DNA from 2 places in the Streptomyces sp. NPDC015125 genome. Region 2 is predicted to be linked to the other one. Evidence: riboswitches for the same ligand, from Rfam matches in the RefSeq annotation. Region 2 holds a riboswitch; the other holds the start of a gene.
The links. A riboswitch is a leader RNA that binds a small molecule or an ion and turns the genes downstream of it on or off. The one in region 2 is predicted to bind cobalamin.
Positions count from the first base shown of each region.

Region 1 (8,213 bases), on a different contig from region 2:
GAGCCGAACATCTCGCCGTGGCGGCGTGCCATCTGCGGCGACCTGACCTCCGCCTTCGACTTCGGCCTGGAGGACACCAAGCCGGCCGCGCTCCCGGCCACCGACGGCTTCCGGCCGCCGGACAAGGACCGGCACGACAGCTATGTGCCGAAGCCGCCCGCCAACCCCGTGCTGCCCAAGCAGGAGCCGGGCTCCCGGCCGTCCCGTCCGCTGCCGTACGCGCCGCTCGTCGACGGGGCCGCCGCTCCCTCCACCGGGCGCTACACGCTCACCTTCAGCGGCGGCGACAAGGCCGGTGCCTGCTTCACCGTCACCGCGGGCAACCGCACCGACGGCCCCTGGACGTACACCACGGAGGCCGGCAAGCAGATCTCCGACACCTGGAACACCTCCTACTCCAAGGGCACTTACGACCTCTCGGTGTTCGGCCCGAACGGCTTCCTGCGCTCCTTCAAGGGCGACGGCAAGAAGGCCGGCCCCGAGGTGACCGCCCGCCACGACGCGACCGCCGGCCGCATCGAACTCACCCTGACCAACCACGGCAGCACCGACTGCCACCTCACCGTCACCCACGCCTACGGCGGGGCGAGCGAGACCTACACCGTCCGCGCGGGCGCCACCGTCAAGAAGCCGGTCGACCTGCGCAGCAGCAAGCGCTGGTACGACCTGTCGGTCGCCGCCGACACCGACAGCACCTTCCTGCGCCGGTTCGCCGGCCATGTGGAGAACGGTGAGTCGGGCGTGAGCGACCCGGCGATCATCACCGGCTGAGCGGACGGATGTCGGCGGGCGGCCGCCGGCGGACGGATGGCGAAGGACGGATGGCAAAGGGCGGACGACACGGGTCCGGCGCGCCGGACCCGTGTCGTACGGCCCGCTGCCCGCCTGTCTCGGCGCCACAGCCGGCCCCGTTCGCGGCTCCCTGCGGCCCGGGCCGGGGCCGGCACCCCCCGGGCGCCGGCCCCGGCCCGGGCCGCCGTCAGGAAGCCGCGCCGGGCAGGCTCCCGCGGACCTCGCGGGCCGCGGCGACCAGGTTCTCCAGGGCGGCCCGCACCTCGGGCCAGCCACGGGTCTTCAGACCGCAGTCGGGGTTGACCCACAGCCGCTCGGCCGGGATGGCCTCAAGTCCCTTGCGCAGCAGGGCCGTTGCCTCGTCCACGCCCGGTACGCGCGGCGAGTGGATGTCATAGACACCGGGACCCACCTCGCGCGGATACCCCGCCGTGGCGAGCTCCCCGGCGACCTGCATATGGGAGCGGGCCGCCTCCAGGCTGATGACATCGGCATCGAGGTCATCGATGGCCCGCAGGATGTCGCCGAACTCCGCATAGCACATATGGGTGTGGATCTGGGTGTCCGGGCGGACTCCACCGGTGGTGAGGCGGAACGCCTCGGTGGCCCAGGCCAGGTACGCGGCGTGGTCGGTGGCGCGCAGGGGCAGGGTCTCGCGCAGCGCGGGCTCGTCGACCTGGATGACCGACGTTCCCGCAGCCTCCAGGTCAGCCACCTCGTCGCGCAGGGCGAGGGCCACCTGCCGTGCGGTCTCGCCCAGCGGCTGGTCGTCGCGGACGAAGGACCAGGCGAGCATGGTGACCGGGCCGGTGAGCATGCCCTTGACCGGCCGGTCGGTGAGCGACTGGGCGTACGTCGTCCAGCGGACCGTCATCGGCTCGGGCCGGGAGATGTCCCCGGCCAGGACCGGCGGGCGGACGTAGCGGGTGCCGTAGGACTGGACCCAGCCGTGCCGGGTGGCGAGATAGCCGGTGAGCTGCTCGGCGAAGTACTGCACCATGTCGTTGCGCTCCGGCTCGCCGTGCACCAGGACATCGAGGCCGGCCTTCTCCTGGAAGGCCAGGACCTCGCGGATCTCGGCCGAGATGCGCTCCTCGTAGCCCGCGGTGCCGATCCGGCCGGCCCTCAGGTCGGCGCGGGCGGTGCGCAGTTCGGCGGTCTGCGGGAACGAGCCGATGGTGGTGGTCGGCAGCAGCGGCAGCCCGAGGTGGGCGCGCTGGGCGGCGGCCCGCCCGGCGTACGGCTGCGAACGGCGGCCGTCGGCGTCGGTGACGGCGGCGGCCCGGGAGCGCACGGCCGGGTCGTGGGTGAGGGCGGAATTCGCCCGGGAGGCCAGGTCGGTGCGGTTGGCGGCGAGTTCGGCGGCGATGGTGTCGGTGCCCTGCGCCAGACCGCGCGCCAGCGTCACGACCTCCGCGGTCTTCTGCCGGGCGAAGGCCAGCCAGCGGGCGATCTGCGGGTCGATATCGCGCTCGGCGGCGGCGTCCAGCGGGACGTGCAGCAGGGAGCAGGAGGTCGAGACATCGATCCGGTCGGCCAGGCCGAGGAGCGTGCCCACCGTGGCCAGCGACTTCTCCAGGTCGTTGATCCACACATTACGGCCGTCGACGACACCGGCGACCAGCCGCTTGCCGGGCAGTCCGCCGACCGCCGCCAGATCCCCGAGGTTGCCGGCCGCGGCACCGGTGAAGTCCAGCGCCAGACCGTCGACGGGCGCCTTCGCCAGTACCGGCAGCGCCTCGCCCAGCCGGTCGAAGTACGAGGCGACCAGCAGCCGAGGGCGGTCGGGGAGGGCGCCGAGGTCGCGGTAGGCGCGGGCCGCGGCGTTCAGCACGGCGGGGGAGCGGTCCTGCACCAGCGCCGGCTCGTCCAGCTGCACCCAGTCGGCCCCGGCCGCCCCCAGATCGGCGAGGACCTCGGCGTAGACGGGCAGCAGCCGGTCGAGCAGGGTCAGCGGATCGAAGCCGGCCGCAACACCGGGCGCGGGCTTGGCCAGCAGCAGGTAGGTGACCGGTCCGACGAGGACGGGGCGGGCGGCCAGACCGAGACCGAGCGCCTCGGTCAGCTCGGCGACCTGTTTGGCGGAGTCCGCGGCGAAGACCGTGTCCGGACCCAACTCCGGCACCAGATAGTGGTAGTTGGTGTCGAACCACTTGGTCATCTCCAGCGGCGCCACCTCCTGGGTGCCGCGGGCCATCGCGAAGTAGCCGTCGAGGGCGTCGTCGGCGACGGCGTCGCGGTGGCGGTCCGGGACAGCGCCGACCATGACGCTGGTGTCCAGCACATGGTCGTAGTACGAGAAGTCGCCGGTCGGCACCTCGTGGACACCGGCCTCGGCGAGCTGCCGCCAATTTCCCCGGCGCAGTTCGGCGGCGGTGCCGCGAAGGGCGTCGGCGCTGACGCGGCCCTTCCAGTAGCCCTCGATGGCCTTCTTCAGTTCACGGTTCGGCCCCTGACGGGGGTAGCCGTGCACGGTGGCGCGTGCTGCCGCGGCTGCGGACGTGCTGGTCACGGAACTCTCCTTCGCGAGTATGTCTCCATGGACCGCGGGACGGTCGAGGACGCGAAGGGACGGCAATCCGGACGGGTCCCGGCGCAAGCAAGCCGGACGTACCCGTCTGATGTCCGCCGACCCGCCCTCGAGGTCACCGTGATCTCCCCGTGCACCGGTCGCACGGGGGCACTGGCAGGTCTTCGGACTCGCGGGCACGTCCGCCAAGGGCGGACATCTACTGGCCATCGCTTCCCAGACCCGGCCGGGCCCAGTGCGTATGACGGCGGTCGTTCCCACTCACCGCTGCGGGGCAGTCCCGGACTTCCACCGGGTTCCCTCTTGCGACGCGCCTGCCTGGTGGACAGGGCGAACCAGTTGCCCGGCCCACCCTAGGGCATGTCTCCCCAGGGCGTGCCCTGGACGACCCGCCCGGATCGCGCCATCGACGAGGCCGGCACCGGGCCCGACCGTCGGCCGCGCCTTGCGCTGGAGCGCGCTCCAGCTCCTAGCGTGAGCGCACGACCGGAGAGCTGGACCGATTGAAGGGAACCACGTGCGCTACACACTGTTCGGCAGGACCGGCCTGCGGGTGAGCGAGCTGAGCCTGGGTGCCATGACCATCGGCGAGGACTGGGGCTGGGGCGCGGCCAAGGACACCAGCGGCCGGATCCTGGACGCCTACGCGGATGCCGGCGGCAACTTCATCGACACCGCCAACAACTACACCGAGGGCGCCTCGGAGCGGATCCTGGGGGAGCTGCTCGACGGCCGCCGGGACCGCTTCGTGCTGGCGAGCAAATACACCTGCGCGACCCGCAAGGGCGATGTGAACGCGGCGGGCAACCACCGCAAGAACCTGGTCCGGTCGGTGGAGGAGAGCCTGGAGCGGCTGCGCACCGACCACCTCGACGTGCTGTGGGTGCACGCCCGGGACAACTTCACGCCCGTGGAGGAGGTGATGCGGGCGCTCGACGACCTGGTGCGCTCGGGAAAGGTGCTCTACCTCGGCGTTTCCGACTGGCCCGCCTGGGAGATCGCGCAGGCGAACACCCTTGCCGAGCTGCGCGGCTGGACCGCGTTCGCCGGCTCGCAGCTGCGCTACAACCTGCTGGAGCGGACGCCCGAGCGCGAACTGCTGCCGCAGGCCCGCGCCTTCGACCTGGCCGTGCTGGCCTGGGCGCCGCTCGCGGCCGGGCGGCTCACCGGCAAGTACCGCCGCGGGGAGACCGGCCGGCTGGATGTCGTCGGCGAGACGGACCGGCCGGACCACCGCACCGAGGAGACCGTCACCGCGGTGCTGGAGATCGCCGAGCAGGGCGGCTGGAGCCCGGCGCAGGTGGCGCTGGCGTGGCTGCGCAGCCGGCCCGGCAACATCATTCCGATCATCGCCGCCACCAAGGAGAGCCAGCTGCTCGACAACCTCGCCGCGGTGGAGGTCACGCTGGACGCCGATGCGAAGGCGCGGCTCGACCGGTGCAGCGCGGTACCGCTGGGCTTCCCGCACGACTTCCTGCGGGAGCCGGGCATCACCGAGAACGTCTACGGCGACCGCTGGGCCGAGATCGAGGACCGGCGCTCCACCTACCGCCGTACGACGAGCGAGATCCGCTGACCGGCGCCGTCTCGCCCCGCCCGGAACGGCGTCGGCGCCCGCCCGGACATCTCGCCGCCTGCCTGCCCGTCGGCCCGCCCGCCTGCCCGCCCGTCGGCCCGCCCGCTACGCCGAACGCCGCCGCCCGGATGGCCGGGCGGCGGCGTCTGCGGTCTATTGAGGTGTGTGCGGACCGACGGGGCAGGGCGGGCCGGTCCGAGGGAGACGGGCGCCCGATGAGAGAGGCTTGGAGAAGCCGTGGCACCAGACGACTCCGTACCGTCCCGCGGGCGGCCCGGCCGCGGGCGGTCCGGCCGGACCGCCCGCGGTGTGGCACGGCTGCTGGCGGCGGCCGGGCTGGCACTGGACGCCTACGTCCACGCCCGGCTCGCCGGCTGGTACGACGGGGTCACGGCGACCATCAGCCAGGGTCTGCTCTTCCGTATCGAGGCCGCACTCGCCGCACTCGCCGCCGTGCTCGTGCTGATCTGGCGCCGGCCGGCCGGCGACACCTTCGCCTGGCTCGTCGCGACCGGCGGACTCGCGCTGCTGCTCCTCTATACCTACGTGGACATCGGCGCGCCGGGACCGCTGCCGGACATGTACGAACCGGGCTGGAGCGCCGATAAACAGCTCGCGGCCCTGGCCCAGGCCATCGCCGTCCTGGCCACCGTCTTCCTGCTGCTCACCCGCACCCGCGGCCCCGCCAGGCACCGCAGATGACCGGCTGAACGACGGCCGCCCGGGTCAGTGCTGCAGCGCGCTGCGCTGCTGCCACTGCGTCCAGCTCTCCTGCCAGACCTCCAGGCCGTTGCCGACGTCGGTCTTGTTGGTGTTGCTGGTGCCCTTCACCTCGACCGTGGAGCCGATCGGCAGGAAGTCGTAGATCTTCTTGGCGTCCGAGGTGCTCATACCGAAGCAGCCGTGGCTGTTGTTCTCCACACCGAGCGACTTGTTCCACGGGGCGGAGTGCAGAAAGGTCCCGGACGCGGTGAGGTGGGTGACCCACTTGGAGTCCAGGCTCCACTCGTTGCCGTGGCCGATGGTGGCGGAGTCCATCGTCTCGGCCGCGTTCTTGCTGCGTACGGTGTGCACACCGCCGCGGGTCGGGTCCTGCGGGGAGCCCGCGGAGCCGGTGATGCTGCCGACGCTCTTGCCGTTCTCGTACATGGTCAGGGTGTGCGAGGGCACATCGATGACGGCCTTGTGATCGGCGCCGATGCGGAAGCCGAAGTTGTAGTCACGGGCGAACCAGCCGCCGTCGTCACCGGAGTTGATTCCGGACAGTGCGCCCTTGACGGAGACCTTGGTGCCGGCCGGCCAGTAGTCCTTGGGGCGCCAGTCGATCCGGTCCTTGCCGGAGTAGTCCTTGACCCAGCCCCAGGCACCCTCGACCTTCGGCTGGGTGGTGACCTTCAGCGCCTTCTCGATGTCGGCGCGCCGGTCCTTCGCCACCGGGTGGTCGAAGAGGATCGACACCGGCATCCCGGTGCCCACGGTCTGCCCACCGCCGGGGGTGTTGGTGAGCTTGTTGACCTTGTCGGCCTGCTCCGTGGTGAATTCCGAGGTGGCGGCGGCTTCCTTGCCCTGCGCCGACTTCGTCCTCGTCCGCACGGTGTAGGTGGTCTGCGGCTTGACCTTGCCGTCCGATTTCCATGACGTGCCGTCACCGGCGAGCTGCCCGGTGACCGTGCCGCCCTTGTCGTCCTTGACCTCGACCGAGACGAGCTTTCCGTCGTCGGCCCGCACGGATATGTCCGAGCCGAGCTTGACCGACTTGTTTCCGGCGGCCGGGGTGACGGTCACCTTCGCCGCAGGCTGCTCCGCCTTCGGCTCATCGGCACCCGGCCCACACGCGGTCAACAGCGTGCCCGCCGCTATCAGAGCGGGTATCAACCGTGCGGAGTGGCGGCGTGATCCGGCGTACACGGGGGTCCTTCCCAAGCAGAACAACTGACAGTGGCGGAGCACGGCCCCGTGCGGGGGTAACCGTCGAGGGCTGCCCATGCCCCACCACATAGGCAGAGGGGCTGTGTGCTCCGGTGGTTGTCCGGTGCGCCGGATCATTAGGACACAGTTCGATATCGGGCCCCTGGGAGGGCGGGAAAGCGGCGGGTGTCCTTCCGGTAGCCCGCCGCTTGACGCCGCCCGCAAGCGGGGTGCCGCGCCGGTGCTTACGGTGGTGTGTGCATCCCGTGCATCCCGTGTATGCCGGAGATGCGCCGGAGAGGTATCCGGTGCCGCCGTTCCGAGGTGCGGTTCCGCGCTGCCGTTCCGCGGTGCCGATCCCTCTCATCCAGGCGTCGGCCAAGGTGTCCTTGCAGACGGATCGTTGGTACACGGTCCCGTGACCGGCAGGAGAGAGCGTGAGCCAGATGCGAGGCCCCGCGCCGGCCGGTCCGCCGGGCCCGGTACGCCGCCGCGGCGCACCGCCCGCGGTCCGGGCCGGGGCGGAAGCGCTCGGCGCGGCAGTGGCGGGCATCGTCACCATGACCGTGGTCGCCGCGCTCGGCCTGTGGGCGGCGGGCGCGGCGGACCTTCCCGGCGGGGCGTTCCCCTCCGTGGTCGCGGCCACCGTGCTCGTCGCGGCAGGTGGTTCGGTCGGCCTCTCCGGCGACGTCGGCGGCCTCGCACAGGCCGATGCCGCCCTGGACGTCGTACCGCTGTCGGTCACGCTCGCCGGTGCGCTGGTGACCGCCGCCGTCTTCCTGCTGCCGCTGCGCCACCGGGCGGTGGCCGGCACCGGGGAGCTGCTCGCCCGGGTCGCCCGAACGGCGGTGTGCTGGCTGGTGCTTCTGCTGCTGCTCACGCTCGCCGCCCGGCACAGCTTCCGGATCACCGTGGGCAACGACCTGGCCGACCGGCTCGGCGCCGAGCTGGGCGCCACCCCCACCGTCGGCTTCCAAGCCGATGTTCCCGCGACGCTCGGGGTCGGACTGCTGTGGATCCTGGCGGTGCTCGCGCTGACCTTCCTGGTCTCGCGCCGGGCCCCGCTCTCTCCCCGGCTGCTGCGCTTCCAGGACTCCGTACGGCCGCCCGCCTTCGCCATGCTGCTGACTCTGCTCTGCTATGTCGTGATCGGGCTGGTCATCGGCATCGTCGAGCTCGTCACCAAGGACCACCCGGCCGAGACCTTCGCCGCCATGTTCCTGGGACTGCCGAACCTCACCTGGATGGCGCTGGGCATCGGCACCGGCGGAGCCTGGGTGGGACATGTCGACAAGGCCATCGGGCTGCCCCTGCCGCACGTCCTCGACCAGGTCCTGCGCACCCACGGGAAGCGGACCCTCGACCTCGGTTCGCTGGCCGAGTACGACGGCCGGGCCTGGCTCCTGG
Region 1 is NZ_JBIBVF010000031.1:39,134-47,346, reverse strand. Features, by position in the region: gene ACF088_RS38460 (phosphocholine-specific phospholipase C) at 1-771, shown strand, start outside; gene metE (5-methyltetrahydropteroyltriglutamate--homocysteine S-methyltransferase) at 980-3,304, opposite strand; cobalamin riboswitch at 3,475-3,662, opposite strand; gene ACF088_RS38450 (aldo/keto reductase) at 3,840-4,898, shown strand; gene ACF088_RS38445 (hypothetical protein) at 5,136-5,600, shown strand; gene ACF088_RS38440 (Ig-like domain-containing protein) at 5,625-6,806, opposite strand; gene ACF088_RS38435 (streptophobe family protein) at 7,244-8,213, shown strand, end outside.
Region 1: linked by a shared signal. The riboswitch ahead of metE (5-methyltetrahydropteroyltriglutamate--homocysteine S-methyltransferase) and the one ahead of ACF088_RS26470 (cobalamin biosynthesis protein) in region 2 are both predicted to bind cobalamin.

Region 2 (8,213 bases):
GGCTTCCACGACACGGCCAATGCAATGGCCACCACCATCTCCACCGGGGCATTGCGACCCAAGACCGCGGTGGCGATGTCGGCAGGGCTCAACCTCGTCGGTGCCTTCCTGTCCGTGGAGGTGGCCAAGACCATCTCCGGCGGGATCATCGACGAGAGCGCCGGCATCAGACCTGAAGTGATCTTCGCCGGCCTGGTCGGCGCGATCGTCTGGAACCTGCTGACCTGGCTCGCGGGGCTCCCCTCCAGCTCCTCCCACGCTCTCTTCGGCGGTCTCATCGGCGCCACCCTGGTGTCCGTCGGCACCAACGGGGTGCACGGCGACGCCGTCGTGATGAAGGTCCTGATCCCGGCGGTGGCCGCCCCGATCGTCGCCGGCCTGGCCGCGATGGCGGCGACCCGGCTCACCTACCGGCTGACCCGCAACCGCGACGAGGCGGACACCGCCAAGGGCTACCGCGCGGGGCAGATCGCCTCCGCCGCCCTGGTCTCCCTCGCCCACGGCACCAACGACGCCCAGAAGACGATGGGTGTGATCACCCTCGCGCTGATCACCGGCGGTGTGGTCGCCCCGCACGCCGACCCGCCGCTGTGGGTCATCGCCTCGGCCGGTCTCGCCATTGCCCTCGGTACCTACCTGGGCGGCTGGCGGATCATCCGCACGATGGGCAAGGGCATCACCGACATCCAGCCGCCGCAGGGCTTCGCCGCCCAGACCGGCGCGGCGGCCACCATCCTGGCCTCCTCCCACCTCGGCTTCGCGCTCTCCACCACCCAGGTCTGCTCCGGTTCCGTGATGGGCTCGGGACTGGGGCGCAAGGGCGGCGTGGTGCGCTGGTCCACGGCCGGCCGGATGGTCCTGGCCTGGGGCCTGACGCTGCCGGCCGCGGGTCTGGTCGCGGCGGGCGCCGCGTTCCTCGCCGACCAGGGCAGCTGGGGCGTGGCCGCGGTGGCCGTCCTCGCCCTGGGCATCTGCGGCGCGATCTGGGCCGCCTCCCGGCGCAAGCCGATCGACCACACCAATGTCAACGAAGGCGCGCCCGCGGAGCCGGTGGGCGTGGTGACCGCCGCGCTGCGCACCGTCTCCCCTCCCCCGGCGGGCCAGCCGGCCCCGGTGACCGATGTCCCGGTGACCGATGTCCCGGTGACCGATGTCCCGGTGGCCGACGCCCAGCCGGCCGACGCCCCGGAGACCGCCGGGATTCCGGCCCGGGCATCCGGCGCCGACACCCCCACGACACCCGCCCGGCGCGCCAAGACCGCGACGGCCTCCCGCTAGCTGTCATCACGTAAGGAACTCCATGAGCATCGACTGGGCAGCTCTCGGCCAGGTCTTCGGCGTCACCCTCGCGGTGACGGTCGGGATCGTGGGCCTGTTCACCGTCGGCATCGTCGGTACGTCCCGCAAGCCGCAGCCGGAAGGCGCCGCAGCAGCAGCCGCAGCCACGGTCGCCGCACCGGGTGCGGGGGCGCGGGCCGGCGCGGTGGCCGCCTTCGCCCTGTGCGCGGCGGCGGTGGCCTATGGCATCTATCTGATCGTCGCCGCCTGACCCCACCGGGGACGGCAGCGGGCCGCGGCAGCGGACAGCGCAAGGCGCCCGGCGGACCACGGCATCAGCCGTCGTCCGCCGGGCGCTTCGTTGCCGGTGTGCCCCGTCCGCCGAGCGCGTCATCGGCCTCCCGGGCCAACTGGTCGGCGATGGCCGTGCCGCCGCGGCCGTTGAGGAAGGCGGACACCCCGAGCTGAACGACCTTGCTGAAGGTCTGGTAGTGGGCGCTGCGCGGGCGCGGTTCGGCCGCCAGCAGCGCCTCGTGCAGGGTGCGGGGGTCGGGGCGCGGCTCCGGCGCTCCCGGGACGCCGCGCTCCGCATCGCGGGGCGGCAGCGGGCAGCGCGGCGCCGTGGGCCCGTCCCGGTACGCCGAGTCGCGGGTGGCCGCGAATCCCCGCTCCAGCAGACAGCGTTCGCTGCCCGCACCGGTCAGCGCCTCGATCAGGGACCGGGCGCCGGCCGGCCGCTTGCTGCCCGCGGAGATCGCGAGGTTCTGCCCGCCCAGCACGGACATCCGTTTGCCGTCGCTGGGGCGGGCGGGCAGCTGGGTGACGTCGAACTCCTTGCCCGGCGTGAGTTTCTCGGCGACCGAGGCGTACTCGACCGGCCAGTTGCGCATGAACAGCGCGCGGCCGTCGGCGAACCAGCGGCGGCTCTCCGTCTCGTCCATGGCCGTGGCCTCGTGCGGCATGATCGAATCGAGCCGGTTCTTCAGCTCCGCGACGCCCAGTTGCAGCGCGCCGACCTGCTCGCCCTTGGTGAAGCTGGTGGCCTCCGGGTCGCCGCCGTGGGCCCAGGCCGACTCCAGGGTGTTGACGGTCAGCCCCTCGTAGGGCCGCAGCTGGGCGACCATGCCGTACATCGTGGGCCGCTTCTTCTTGCCGGCGGCGGCGTCCCGGGCCGCCTTGTGGTTGTAGTCCTTTGCCACCTCGATCGCCACGTCCTTCAGTTCGCCCCAGTCCGACGGGGCGCCGTGGTGGTACGCGCGCAGGATGTCCTTGCGGTAGTAGAGCAGCCCGGCGTCGGTGTTGAAGGGCACCCCCCACACCTTGCCGTCGTACTCCACGGTCTTGGCCACACTGCCGAGGAAATCCCCGTCCAGGCTCGCGGGCCAGGGGCGGATCACGCCCGCCTCGGCGAACTCCGCGGTCCAGGCCACATCGAGGTTGAGCACGTCGTACCCGCCGTTGCCGGACTGGCCCGCCGCCAGCAGCTGGCTGCGCTGGCCGTCGGCGGTGTCGGGGAGTTCGACGATCCGGACCGTGCGGCCGTGCTCCTTCTCCCAGGCGTGGATCAGGTCCTGGCGGATGCCGGAGCTGCTGAGGTCGCGGCCGGTGGCGAAGACGATCGCGCCCTTCTCCGGGACGTCCTGCTCCCCCGGCGTACAGCCGCTCACCGCCAGCGTCAGCAGCAGACACAACAGGACGGCGGGCGCGGTGGTGCGCACAGCGGTCATCGGTCCCCCTGGGCGGCCGTGCCGATGGAGGCGATCCGGCCGGCCAGCGTGTCGACGGCCTGCGGGCCGGCGGGCACGCACTGTCCGTGCGAGGCGCCGGCCAGCTGCCGGAAGGCGAAGGTGTCACAGCCGGACTGGCCCATCACCAGCGCCAGGATGGGCACTTCGGGTTTCTCCTCGACGAGGGTGCTGAGCGTCCGCTCCACGCTCGCCGCACGCCGGCCCGCGCCGTCGTCCTGGTCGAGCAGGAGCACGATGGCCTTGTTGGCGGCCGGGGACTTCTTCATCGTGCGCAGGGCGCGGGTCAGCGCCTCCTCCATCGCGGCGCCGTGCTCGACCAGTTCGCCGCCGGCGATCCGGTCCAGCGCCGCCTTGCCCGGGGCCGGGTCGGCGCTGCCCGGCGGGACGAGCTCGCGCACCGCGTCGGCGTCGGCGGGGTGCGCGCGGTCCGGGAAGGCCCACAGGCCGTAGGTATGGCGCGGGCCGGCCATCTCCAGGGCGCGTCCGGCGGCGCTCAGGGCGACCGGGAGCTTGCCGCCGTCCGCCATGGAGGTGGAGGTGTCCATGAGGATCAGCACCTGGCTGGACTTCTGTGCCTTGTCGTAGCCGTCCAGCACCTGGGAGACCTGCTCCGGGCCGGCGGTGAAGGGCACGATCCGTCCGACGGGGTCGACGTCCGCGCGGCTGTCCCGCAGCGGTGAGCCCGGTGGGGGGCTCGCCTCCCGCACCCCGCGGTAGCCCTGCGCGGTGAGGGTGCGCTGCCCGCCGTCGGGGTCGCGCAGCCAGCCGGCGAAGCGCGCCACGGCGGCCTTTCGCACGGTGGCGTCCGTGGCGCCCTGCCAGTCGACGCGGACCAGGGGGTGGTCGAGCGCGGGGACGTTCTCGGGGTAGTAGGCGAGGTAGCGGTTGCGGAACGGGAGCGCGGACGGGCGGGCCGGGCAACTGCCGATGGCGTGGCCGAGGTTGTAGTCGGCGAGGGACTTCTCCGATACCAGGGGCGCGGACTTCGTGCGGTCGACGAAGCCGGCGGCGTCGCTGTCGGTGTCGGGCCGCAGCGAACACAGCAGTTCGGTGCTGCCCGCGTACTGGCTGCCCGGGGCGGAGAGCCGCTCCTCGGCCTGCCGGGCGAGGGTGAGGTCGGGCGCTCCCGTCGAGGTGCTGCCCGGGCCGTCGTGGGCGAGGTAGAGGCCGATGGTGTGCAGCAGCCCGGTGCCGGACAGCACCGGGCTGGGCCGCAGGAGTCTGAGGTCGTGGTGGGCGCCGTCGGTCCGGTCGAGCAACTCGGGCCAGGAGGCGTGGGCCGGATCGACGTCGGCCGGCCGCCGGTTCTCCGGGATGCCGACGACCAGGGGGGTGTAGGCGACGGGGGCGCTGTAGTGCAGGGTCGCCGGGGAGCCCGTGGCGGGCATACCGCGGCGGGCCTCGTAGTAGTCGGCGGTGGACTCGGGGATCCAGATGTCGGGCTGTGGTCCGGGCCGGTTGAGGGGGTCGATGCCCTTGTCGGCCGGCCGGGCCCTCCCGGTCCCCAGGGCCTCGCCCTGCCAGCGCTCGGCGGCGGCGAAGCCCTGGTCGACCTGGTCGCGGGCGGCGGAGTAGACGGTGATCTGGGCGCGGCGGCAGCCGTCGGGGAGGTCGCTCTCGCCGTTGAGGGGCCGGGTGTTGGTCTCGGACATCTCGTAGTCGAAGGCGGCCCGGCGCAGCGCGGGTTCGGCCTCGGGGGCGGTGAGCAGCCGCAGTTCGAGGGCGGGCGGACAGGGCGCCTCGCCGTGCGGGAGCCGGAGCAGGACGATGCCCGTGATGGCCGGTACGAAGATGATCGCCAGGATCAGCAGGAGTCGGGGCCAGTGCCGGAGTCGGGGCCAGTGCCGGAAGGACGACTTCAGCCGGCGGCGTAAGCGGATCCGCAGCGGGGTCGGCGGGCGGGCCTCGGGGGTGGCGAAGGACAGGATGACGTCGTCGACGGTGTTCTGCTTCGCCGAGCGCGGCTCCCAGACGTCGCCCATCGGGGTCCGCTCACCGGCCAGTTGTTCCTGCAGGGCCCGGACGAGGTCCTCGAAGGTGACGAACCGTTTGCCGGGAATGCCCCGTTCCAGGGTCCGGACCAGGGCGCGGTTGAAGACACTGCCCCCGGTGGGTTCCTCGCCGCTGAAGATCCGGCGGTTGGGCTGCGCGGCCATCAGCAGCGAGGTGGGGTTGCGGCAGGAGTGGAAGGCCTCGCTCGCATTGCCCGCGTAACAGCACTCCAGGACGATCACGATGCGGTCGGCCCGTGCGTTGTCCAGATAGGACAGCACCGTGTGCTGCCAGGAGACGGTCTTGTGACGCCGTTCCGAGGCGCCGACCATGAGGTGCAGATTGCCGCCGTCGCTGGCCACCCGGCCGTGGCCGGAGAAGTACACCAACAGCAGCCCGCGCGCCTCCTGGACGACGGTGTCCAGCGCCTGTTCCACCTCCCAGGGCTCCTGGGGCCGGCAGGTGACGACCTCGCCCTTGGTGAACAGATCGACGCCGGGGGCGAGCAGGGCCTGCTCCAGCTTCCGGACGTTGTCCTTCACCGCGGGCAGCGGGCGCAGCGTGCGGTAGTCGTCGACGCCGATCAGCAGCGCCCGGTTGACCTTGCCCCGTGCGTCGTATTCGGACATCCGGCTCAGTCCCCGTCGGTGCTGCCGCTCTCGTCCGCCGGGCTGCCGGGATCGGGGTGCCCGGGGGCCGCGGCGCCCGGGCCCGCGTCGCCGAGCGCGCACAGGTCCCCGTCACCGGCCCCGACCGCGACGGCGGGCCGCTCGCCGGTGTCGCGCTCCTCCCGGCGCCGTCGCAGCCACTCCTGCAGGGCGATGGTGAGGCTTTTGGTGATCTCGGCGGCGACGGCGCCGACGATGACCAGGATCAGGTCGTCGACGCCGACGGCCATGTCACCGGGGCCGTCGTCGCTCTCGTCCGCCGGCCGCGGCCGGAGCTGCCAGTCGTGGCCGTGCCGGTCCAGCCACGGCTCGCGCTCCAGCCAGGCCCTGAGGTCTTCGATGTCCTGGTCCGGATTGTTCGTGCCCGTGATCCTGAGGCGGATCTCGTGACGGTCAGCGCTCTGCGGCATCCCCCGGCCCCCTTCCGGCGGCCCCGTCGCCACCGTGCACCAGATAGTGACGTGAGATCAGGGGCGGGGGCAACCGTCTGTGACCTCGCTGCCACGCTGTGGCGTGCACCACAACGCGTGCCACAGGACAGCGTTGCAGGTCAAGGGCGAGTTGACGGGCATCGCGGGGCGTGGTGGACTGCCGGAGCCATTCGGCGACAGCTGAGGAAGTCCGGTGTGAATCCGGCGCGGTCCCGCCACTGTCACCGGGGAGCGTTCCTCCAGCGAAGGCCACGGTCCGCCTCGCGTACGTCCGATGACGTACGCAGGACTGGAAGGCCGGAGGATTTCGCCGATCCGGGAGCCAGGAGACTCTTGTCGCCGTCACGTCGAGCCAGGGCGCGGACCCTGAGTGAGGACACACCGCCATGCCCGGCCGCCCTTCGAGATCTCCACTGCCCGCCGCAGGGCCCCTTGGACACGCCCCAGCGGCGGTCTGACCCGATGCGCGGCGAACACGCGGGATATGCGTGCGGCGCGGCCCTCGGCTTTCTCGGCGACCTGATCGCGGCGGACCCGCGGCGCGGCCATCCGGTGGCCGCCTTCGGCCGGGCCGCGAGCGCCGTCGAACGCCGGCTGTGGCGCGATCACCGCGGCTACGGAGCGGCGCACGCCGTGCTGTGTGCGGGCGGTGCCGCCGCCGGTGCCGCACTGCTGGAGCGCACCGTACGGGCGGCCGCCCCGGCCCCTCTGCGCGACGGCGCCCGGATCGCGCTGACCGCGGCGACGGTCTGGGCCGTGCTGGGCGGCACCTCGCTCGGCCGCGAGGCGCGGGCCGTCGGTGGTGCGCTGACGGCGGGCGACCTGGACGTGGCGCGGGAGCGGCTGCCGCATCTGTGCGGCCGCGATCCCCAGGCCCTGGACGGGTCCCAGATGGCCCGCGCGGTGGTGGAATCGGTCGCCGAGAACACCTCGGACGCCGTGGTGGGCGCCCTCGTGTGGGGCGCGCTGGGCGGGGTGCCCGGCCTGGTGGCGTTCCGGGCGGTGAACACCCTGGACGCGATGGTGGGGCACAAGTCGCCGCGCCACCGCCGCTTCGGCTGGGCCTCGGCCCGGCTCGACGACCTCGCCGGCTGGCCCGGCTCCCGGCTGACCGCCGCCCTCACCGTGCTCGCGGGGCCCGACCGGCGCGGTGCGCTGCGGGCCTGGCGAGCGGACGGCGGCGCCCATCCGAGCCCCAACGCGGGCCCGGTGGAGGCGTCGTTCGCGGGTGCGCTGGGCGTACGGCTGGGCGGCACGCTGGCCTACGGCGGACGGGTGGAGCACCGGCCGCAGCTCAACGGCGGGGCGCCGCCGGTCGCGGTGCCCGACATCGAACGGGCCGTGCGGCTCTCGCGCCGGGTGGGCGTCCTTGCGCTGGCGACGACGGTGGCGGCGCGGCTGGCGGTCGGGGCGCTGCGACGGGCCCCGGTGGCCACCGCCCGCCCGGCCACGGGTGCGGTGACGCCCAGGACCGTGCGCGCACTGGCGCGTACGGCTCACGACAGCCGGAGGCCCGGCGCATGAGGAGGACCCGGTGAACGGGCGGTTCAAGGCATCGGGCGGAGCCGTCGGCGGTGGCCTGTTGGTGGCCGGTACGACGTCCGACGCGGGCAAGAGCGTGGTGACGGCGGGCATCTGCCGCTGGCTGGCCCGGCAGGGTGTGCGGGTGGCGCCGTTCAAGGCACAGAACATGTCGCTGAATTCGTTCGTCACCCGCGAGGGCGCGGAGATCGGACGGGCCCAGGCGATGCAGGCCGCCGCGGCGCGGGTGGAGCCGACCGCGCTGATGAACCCCGTCCTGCTCAAGCCCGGCAGCGACCGCAGCAGCCAGGTGGTGCTGCTGGGCAAGCCGGTGGGCGAGCTCAGTGCCCGGGGCTACCACGAGGGCCGCCAGGAGCAGTTGCTCGGCACGGTCACCGACTGCCTGGCGGAGCTGCGGCGTACCCACGACGCGGTGATCTGCGAGGGCGCCGGCAGTCCCGCCGAGATCAATCTGCGGCGTACCGACCTCGTGAACATGGGCCTGGCACGGGCCGCGCGGATCCCGGTGGTGGTGGTCGGTGACATCGACCGCGGCGGGGTGTTCGCCTCCTTCT
Region 2 is NZ_JBIBVF010000014.1:146,575-154,787, reverse strand. Features, by position in the region: gene ACF088_RS26495 (inorganic phosphate transporter) at 1-1,278, shown strand, start outside; gene ACF088_RS26490 (hypothetical protein) at 1,301-1,549, shown strand; gene ACF088_RS26485 (extracellular solute-binding protein) at 1,614-3,005, opposite strand; gene ACF088_RS26480 (caspase family protein) at 3,002-5,647, opposite strand; gene ACF088_RS26475 (hypothetical protein) at 5,653-6,096, opposite strand; cobalamin riboswitch at 6,299-6,450, shown strand; gene ACF088_RS26470 (cobalamin biosynthesis protein) at 6,580-7,641, shown strand; gene ACF088_RS26465 (cobyric acid synthase) at 7,652-8,213, shown strand, end outside.